Linked DNA regions of Pseudovibrio sp. Tun.PSC04-5.I4. The protein of the gene in region 1 binds, or shares a complex with, the protein of each later gene. Links are inferred from orthologs where the notes say so. Each region holds a gene or a part of one and is shown on either strand. Other genes may lie near its edges.

Region 1 (3,270 bases):
GTATATAACCCCTGCGACGGCCCGCCGCAGGGGGGGAACTGTTGCCTTTCACATTTAGAACCTGTCTATTTAGGCCACTATGACATTCTGGTTAGTTCTCGCAATTTTGACGGCGGCGGTCGCATTGACCGTACTCGTTCCATTGACCCGCTCTCCCAAGGTTAGTCCTGAAGAGCGCAATGATGAAGCTGTGTTTCGTGCTCAGCTTGATGAAATACAAAAAGATCTTGAGCGCGGTGTTATCGCGCCGGATATGGCAGAAGCCGCCAAAATTGAAGTGTCGCGCCGTTTGTTGGCAGCGCATAAGCAAAACCAGGGAGGTCATACCTCGGCTCCCTCTAAGTTTCGCATGCGATTGGTCCAGCTTACGGTGATTATACTGATGCCATTGGCTGCCCTTGGTATGTATTTGCAATTTGGCTCTCCTGAGGTGCCAGACCAACCACGCGCAGAGCGTTTGGTCGCACAATCAGGGCAAGCCGATTTGCGGGTGCTCATTGCGCGCACTGAAGACCATTTGCAGGAAAATCCGAAGGATGGTCAGGGCTGGGCAGTCATCGCTCCAGTCTACATGCGCACCGGGCAGTTTGAGAAAGCGCGCCGCGCCTACGCCAATGCGTTGCAACAGTATTCTGAAAATACTGAGCTGATGGTTGGATGGGCAGAAGCCAGCATTTTTGCCAACAACGGGCAGGTCAGCGAAGAAATTGAAAAGGTATTGCGGAGGATCAACCTCGCGCAGCCTGAAATGCTTCAACCTTACTATTATCTGGCCATGGCGATGGGCCAAAAAGGTCAGCTTAATAAGGCTCTGGACGCGTGGAATGCCCTACTGAGAAGTGCAGACCCAACAGCGCCTTGGATAGATGCTGCCAAAGCTCAACGCGATGAACTGATCGCACAAGGTGCCGTCGCATCAAGCAAAATTCCTGAGCTTTCTGCCGCAGCGCAACAACCAGCCAGCCCAACAGCTGAGGAAGTCAGTGCAGCATCGCAAATGAGCGCAGATGACCGCAAAGACATGATCAACCAAATGGTTGTTCAGCTGAATGAGCGTTTAACGGAAGAGGGTGGTTCAGCTGCCGAATGGGCACGATTGATCCAGTCTCGGATTATTCTTGGCGAACAGGTAAAGGCGATCAAAACAGTTGCCCGCGCCAAGGAAAACCTGAAAGACGATGCTGCTGGTCTGAAACAGATCAACCAGCTGGCGGCGAGTTTGAAGTTAACACCTGCCAAATGAGGCAGATAGCATAAATGCTGCGACCAGCTTGAAAAACCTAGTGGCTCAGAGTTGGCAACGTATCTTTGGAACTGGCAAAAATGACACGTAAACAGAAAAGACTCGGCCTCATTGGTCTTGCAGGATTGGTGCTGACGTCAGCCGTCGGCTTGGTTCTTTATGGACTTTCCAGCAGCGTGACCTATTTCCAAAGCCCAAGCGATATTGCTGAACAGCAGATAGCTGTTGGGCAGAGAATTCGTCTTGGTGGTTTGGTGGAAGATGATTCCGTCGATAAAAGTGCTGGCTCCATAATTCTGTTTCGCGTAACCGATCAGGCTGAAACTGTTCCGGTGTTCTTTAAAGGTATTTTGCCAGATCTGTTCCGCGAAGGGCAGGGCATCATCGCCGAAGGTTTTATGGATGAAAAAGGCGTCTTCAATGCCGATTTGGTTCTAGCCAAGCACGATGAGAGCTACATGCCTAAGGAAGTCTATGAGTCACTCAAAGACGAGGGACATTGGATGGAAGAAGAGCAGGCCGCAGTCACCGACCAGAGTTCCAAAATAAATTAATCAAAGTCAGCCCACAACCGGGCCGGAAGTACAGCACCTGAAATGGACTGTAGGAAAACGCAATGATAATTGAAATTGGCCACTATGCGCTCATTCTTGCATTGGTAGTCGCAGCGATTCAATCAGTCTTTCCAGTGTGGGGAGCCGTTCATTCAGATCACCGTCTGATGGGAATGGCGCCTGGCCTTGCAATACTTATGTTCCTTCTGGTTTGCGTTTCCTTTGGCGCATTAACCTGGGCCTATTTGTCCTCTGACTTCTCACTGCTGAATACCTATCAGAATTCGTATAGTGATAAGCCGTTGATCTATAAAATCTCCGGCGTCTGGGGGAACCATGAGGGCTCCATTCTGCTCTGGGTGCTCATTCTTACGTTGTTTGGCGCGCTCGTTGCTGTGTTCTCCCGCAACATTCCTCAACAATTGAGAGCCGCAACACTCGGCGCTCAGGGTTGGGTATCCTTCGCATTCCTTCTGTTTGTTATTGTTGCATCAAATCCGTTCATACGCATTAGCCCGGCTCCGTTACAAGGCACCGGCCTGAACCCAATGCTGCAGGATGTGGGTTTGGCTATACACCCGCCAATCCTTTACATCGGTTATGTTGGCTTCTCCATCGTGTTCGCGTTCGCAGCCGCAGCCCTTATTCTTGGCAAGCTTGATGCCGCATGGGCGCGTTGGGTGCGTCCTTGGATTCTCGTCAGTTGGTCCTTCCTCACCCTCGGCATCGCAATGGGTTCTTATTGGGCTTATTACGAGCTCGGTTGGGGTGGCTGGTGGTTCTGGGATCCGGTTGAAAACGCATCCTTTATGCCATGGTTGACCGGTACCGCCCTGTTGCACTCCGCAATTGTTATGGAGCGCCGTGATGCGCTCAAAGTCTGGACAGTCTTCCTTGCACTTCTGACATTTTCGTTGTCGCTGCTTGGTACCTTCCTCGTCCGTTCTGGTGTCCTGACCTCTGTTCACGCGTTTGCAGTTGATCCAGCTCGTGGTGTCTTTATTCTGGCTATCCTCCTCATCTTCGTAGGTGGATCTCTGGCTTTGTTCGCATGGCGTGCGCCTCTGCTACGTCAGGGTGGTTTGTTCTCTCCCATCAGCCGTGAAGGCGCGTTGGTGCTCAACAACTTGTTCCTTACAACGGCTTGTGCAGCTGTGTTTGTTGGAACGCTCTATCCGCTGGTCCTTGAAGCCTTCTCTGGCAGTAAGATTTCTGTAGGCGCACCATTTTTCAACCTGACATTCGGCCCGATCATGGTGCCCGTGCTGATTTTGATGCCATTTGGTCAGTTGTTGGCGTGGAAGCGCGGCGATATATTGGGCGTGAGCCAACGTCTGACGTCAGCTTTCATTGTGTCGATTCTGGCAACGATTGGATTGATCTGGTTCATGGGCGCAAGCTCCACCAGCATCCTGACAGCGCTCGGCTTTGGTCTGGCCTTCTGGGCAATCTTCGGCTCCTTGTGGGAGATTG
Region 2 (3,239 bases), 2.3 Mb from region 1 along the record:
TTCAGATCTGGCCAATTTCCACTAAAAAGCGCTTTGCGTGCTCTGTTGATGTTCATCAGCTCTTAGTTGTTGTCCCTAATAGCGTTATTCCGCGGATCGATCCAGATGCAGTCCCTTGGGTAAGCCCAAAAAATGAGGTTCTGATCTGAAAGAAACTTAAAAATACGCGAAAAATAGAGAGCAAATTGGCTTCTTATGAGTTTACATATACAAGTGTATACAATATGTCCATCACCTTTTGGATATTGGCCTATGATTTTTGCCAAGGTTTGTAGCAGGTGATTCAGGCGTGGGTGAGCTTAGAATTGTCGTTGGGCTATTCTTTCGAGTGTGTTCTAGATCAAAGCTAAACTGCTTTTTGGTTTGTAGTAATACACATTCGCAGGCTATAGCTTTGCGTAAAGGTGAGTTAGAGGCGCATGTGTCTAAACAATTGAAGTTAATCTGCCAAAATTTGGCTTGTGATCGTGGTGGACGCAGAGTTCTGAGCCACGTGGATTTTGAAGTCAGCTCCAGCGAAGCTTTGATTGTGCAAGGACCGAACGGGGTAGGGAAGTCCTCTCTGCTGCGTGTTGTGGCCGGACTTGTCGCCAAAGCCCATGGAACGATCGAGCTGGATGGCGGTACGGCTGAGCGTTCTGTTGCAGAACATTCGCACTATTTCGGCCATCTTGATGCGTTGAAGCCGGTTCAAACCGTTCTTGAGAATCTCAGCTTCTGGCGCAGCTTTTTCGAGCCAGCCGATTTTAGTGAGAATAAAGCGCGCGAAAGCATGAGTGAGATGGAAGCGCTTGAGACCCTCGGTATCGCGCATACCTCCAGCTTGCCTGCTGGCTATCTTTCTGCGGGGCAGCGTCGTCGCCTTTCTTTGGCGCGCCTGCTTGTGGTGCCTCGTCCTATCTGGCTGCTGGATGAGCCAACGTCCGCGCTGGATAAAGCCTCAGAAGAAGTTCTACTCGGGTTGATTGCGGATCACATTCACGCAGGTGGTCTTGTTATGGCGGCAACGCATTTACCTTTGAACCTCCCGAACACCAAGTTTTTGCAGCTTTCTGCAGTGACCACAGAGAGTGAGCATATGTTTGCTGAGGCGGATCCTTACTTTGACCAGGACGAGCAGGGTGAGGACTGATCATGGGTTGGATGAAAAGCTTATTTATCCGCGAGTATCAGTTAGCTAACCGCGTTGGTGGTGGTGCTCTGATTGGTGTTCTGTTCTTCCTCGCGGTGGTGACGATTTTCCCATTCGGCGTTGGCCCGGATATGGTTTTACTGGCGCGAATTGGGGCTGCGATCCTTTGGATCGGTGCATTGTTGGCGACCCTGTTGGGGCTGGATCGTTTGTTTCAGGCTGATCGTGAAGACGGCACTCTGGAACTGTTGATTATGTCGGGCCGGTCTTTGGAACTTGTGGTTCTTATCAAGTGTGTTGCACACTGGACCGCAACGGGTCTTCCGCTCGTGCTTGCAACGCCTGTTTTGTCGCTCTTTGTTGGGCTCGATTTTCAGGCGATTGTTTCGGTTACGCTAACGTTGTTGGTCGGCGCTCCTGCACTGACGCTGCTTGGTGCGGTCGGGGCGGGTGTTACCGTCTCTATGCGGCGGGGCGGAGTGTTGCTTTCCATTCTGGTTATTCCGCTGGCAATTCCGATCCTCATTTTCGGTGTGAGTGCGGCGACGGCAGCATCTATGGATACTAATAACTTTCTGGTTCCGTTCCTGTTCTTGTGTGCCTTAACGTTGTTTGGATTGGTTGTCGGGCCGCTTGCAGCAGCAGCAGCGCTACGTATTTCCGGTGATTAACTTAAAGGGATCTGAGTTGGTAGAAAAAATCTACTCAGCTAAATCTTTGTAAATTAGCGAAAAAACCGTGCAATCTCGCGGATGTGATGTCGCGAATTGCGTATAATCAAAGACTGTGATGGGTCCGTGACACTATGTACACATTGATGCCCCGTCATTCTCAGTTTAGAACGGCTCTATGACCTTATACGATCTTGCAAACCCAACCCGGTTCCTGAAGCTTGTGAAAGCTGTGCTTCCATGGCTTATCGTAGCGACGGTCACTGCTCTGGCAGTTGGCTTGTACTTCGCGTTTTTCGTGGCTCCTGAGGATTATCAGCAAGGCCAGACTGTTCGAATTATGTTCGTGCATGTGCCTGCTGCCCAGCTTGCTATGATGTGTTATGCGATGATGGCGCTTTCCTCCGTTGGTTCATTGGTCTGGAAACATCCGCTAGCTGATGTCTCAGCGAAAGCCTCTGCTCCGATTGGTGCTGCTTTTACCTTCCTTGCTTTGTTCTCCGGCGCTGTCTGGGGCAAGCCAATGTGGGGCACATTCTGGGTTTGGGATGCGCGCCTGACTTCCTTCCTTGTGCTGCTGATTATGTACCTTGGTATTATCGCGCTGTGGAAGGCGATTGAGGATCCGATCAAAGCTGCGAAGGTCAACGCTATCATCACGCTGGTTGGCGTGATCAACGTGGTCATCATCAAGTTCTCTGTTGAGTGGTGGAACACGCTGCACCAGCCGTCGAGCCTTATTCGTGCTAATGGTCCTGCAATTCACTCCTCCATTCTTATACCGCTCGGATTGATGGCTCTGGCCTTCATCCTCCTGTTTTTGACACTGCATTTGATGAGCATGCGTAACGAGATTATGCGCCGTCGTATCAGAGCAATGCGGATGCGTGCAGCATCTGTTGCGCCAGCAGTTTCCAGCAGTTCTATTTCTGGTACTGCACCAGCGGGTGGGAGGTAAGTCGCTATGGAATTTATGGATTTCGGTCGTCACGCGGGTTACGTCTTTGCTGCCTACGGTATGGCTGCGGTGGTTATTGCTGCACTTATCGTCTGGGTACGTACAGATAAAACCCGGCTTGAAGGCGAGATGCATGCCTTGGAAGCAAGTGGCATTCGTCGTCGTTCAGCAAGGCGCGCAGCACCTGCTGTTAGCCAAGTGGTCTCCGCCGAAAACAAAGATGATAGTGGGAAATAAGCATAATGGAATCCGGAATGGATGAAGAAAAGAAGTCAGGCGTTTCTCCGCTATTCCTTCTTCCGCTGATTATTGTTGTCGTGCTTGCCATTTTGTTTGCAGCAATGATGTTTTCAGATCGTGACCCAAAGCAGTTGCCTTCAGCTTTGATTGATAAGCCCGCTCCCGAGTTTAATCTTGGTCCGGTTGTTGGGCTTATGGAAAACGGAAAGCAAGTTCCGGGATTCCAGCGTAGCGATCT

What was found.
Region 2: the proteins of ccmE (region 1) and ccmB are in contact, whole or in part, in a solved structure (PDB 8CE8), measured with the Escherichia coli proteins. The link is inferred for Pseudovibrio sp. Tun.PSC04-5.I4 from one-to-one orthologs.

Annotation. Positions count from the first base shown.
Region 1 is NZ_FNLB01000006.1:811,296-814,565, forward strand. What follows is about bases 109-3,060. They hold ccmE (cytochrome c maturation protein CcmE), read left to right. Parts: upstream 109-1,323; coding sequence 1,324-1,797; downstream 1,798-3,060. Other genes in these bases: ccmI (c-type cytochrome biogenesis protein CcmI), read left to right, coding at 109-1,243; BLS62_RS08840 (heme lyase CcmF/NrfE family subunit), read left to right, coding at 1,860-3,060. Outside these bases: more of ccmI, read left to right, coding at 80-108; more of BLS62_RS08840, read left to right, coding at 3,061-3,270. UniProt on the Escherichia coli protein: Heme chaperone required for the biogenesis of c-type cytochromes. Transiently binds heme delivered by CcmC and transfers the heme to apo-cytochromes in a process facilitated by CcmF and CcmH.
Region 2 is NZ_FNLB01000006.1:3,116,081-3,119,319, forward strand. What follows is about bases 48-2,968. They hold ccmB (heme exporter protein CcmB), read left to right. Parts: upstream 48-1,134; coding sequence 1,135-1,803; downstream 1,804-2,968. Other genes in these bases: ccmA (heme ABC exporter ATP-binding protein CcmA), read left to right, coding at 434-1,132; BLS62_RS19730 (heme ABC transporter permease), read left to right, coding at 1,982-2,761; ccmD (heme exporter protein CcmD), read left to right, coding at 2,777-2,968. Outside these bases: more of ccmD, read left to right, coding at 2,969-2,998; BLS62_RS19740 (DsbE family thiol:disulfide interchange protein), read left to right, coding at 3,016-3,239. UniProt on the Escherichia coli protein: Required for the export of heme to the periplasm for the biogenesis of c-type cytochromes.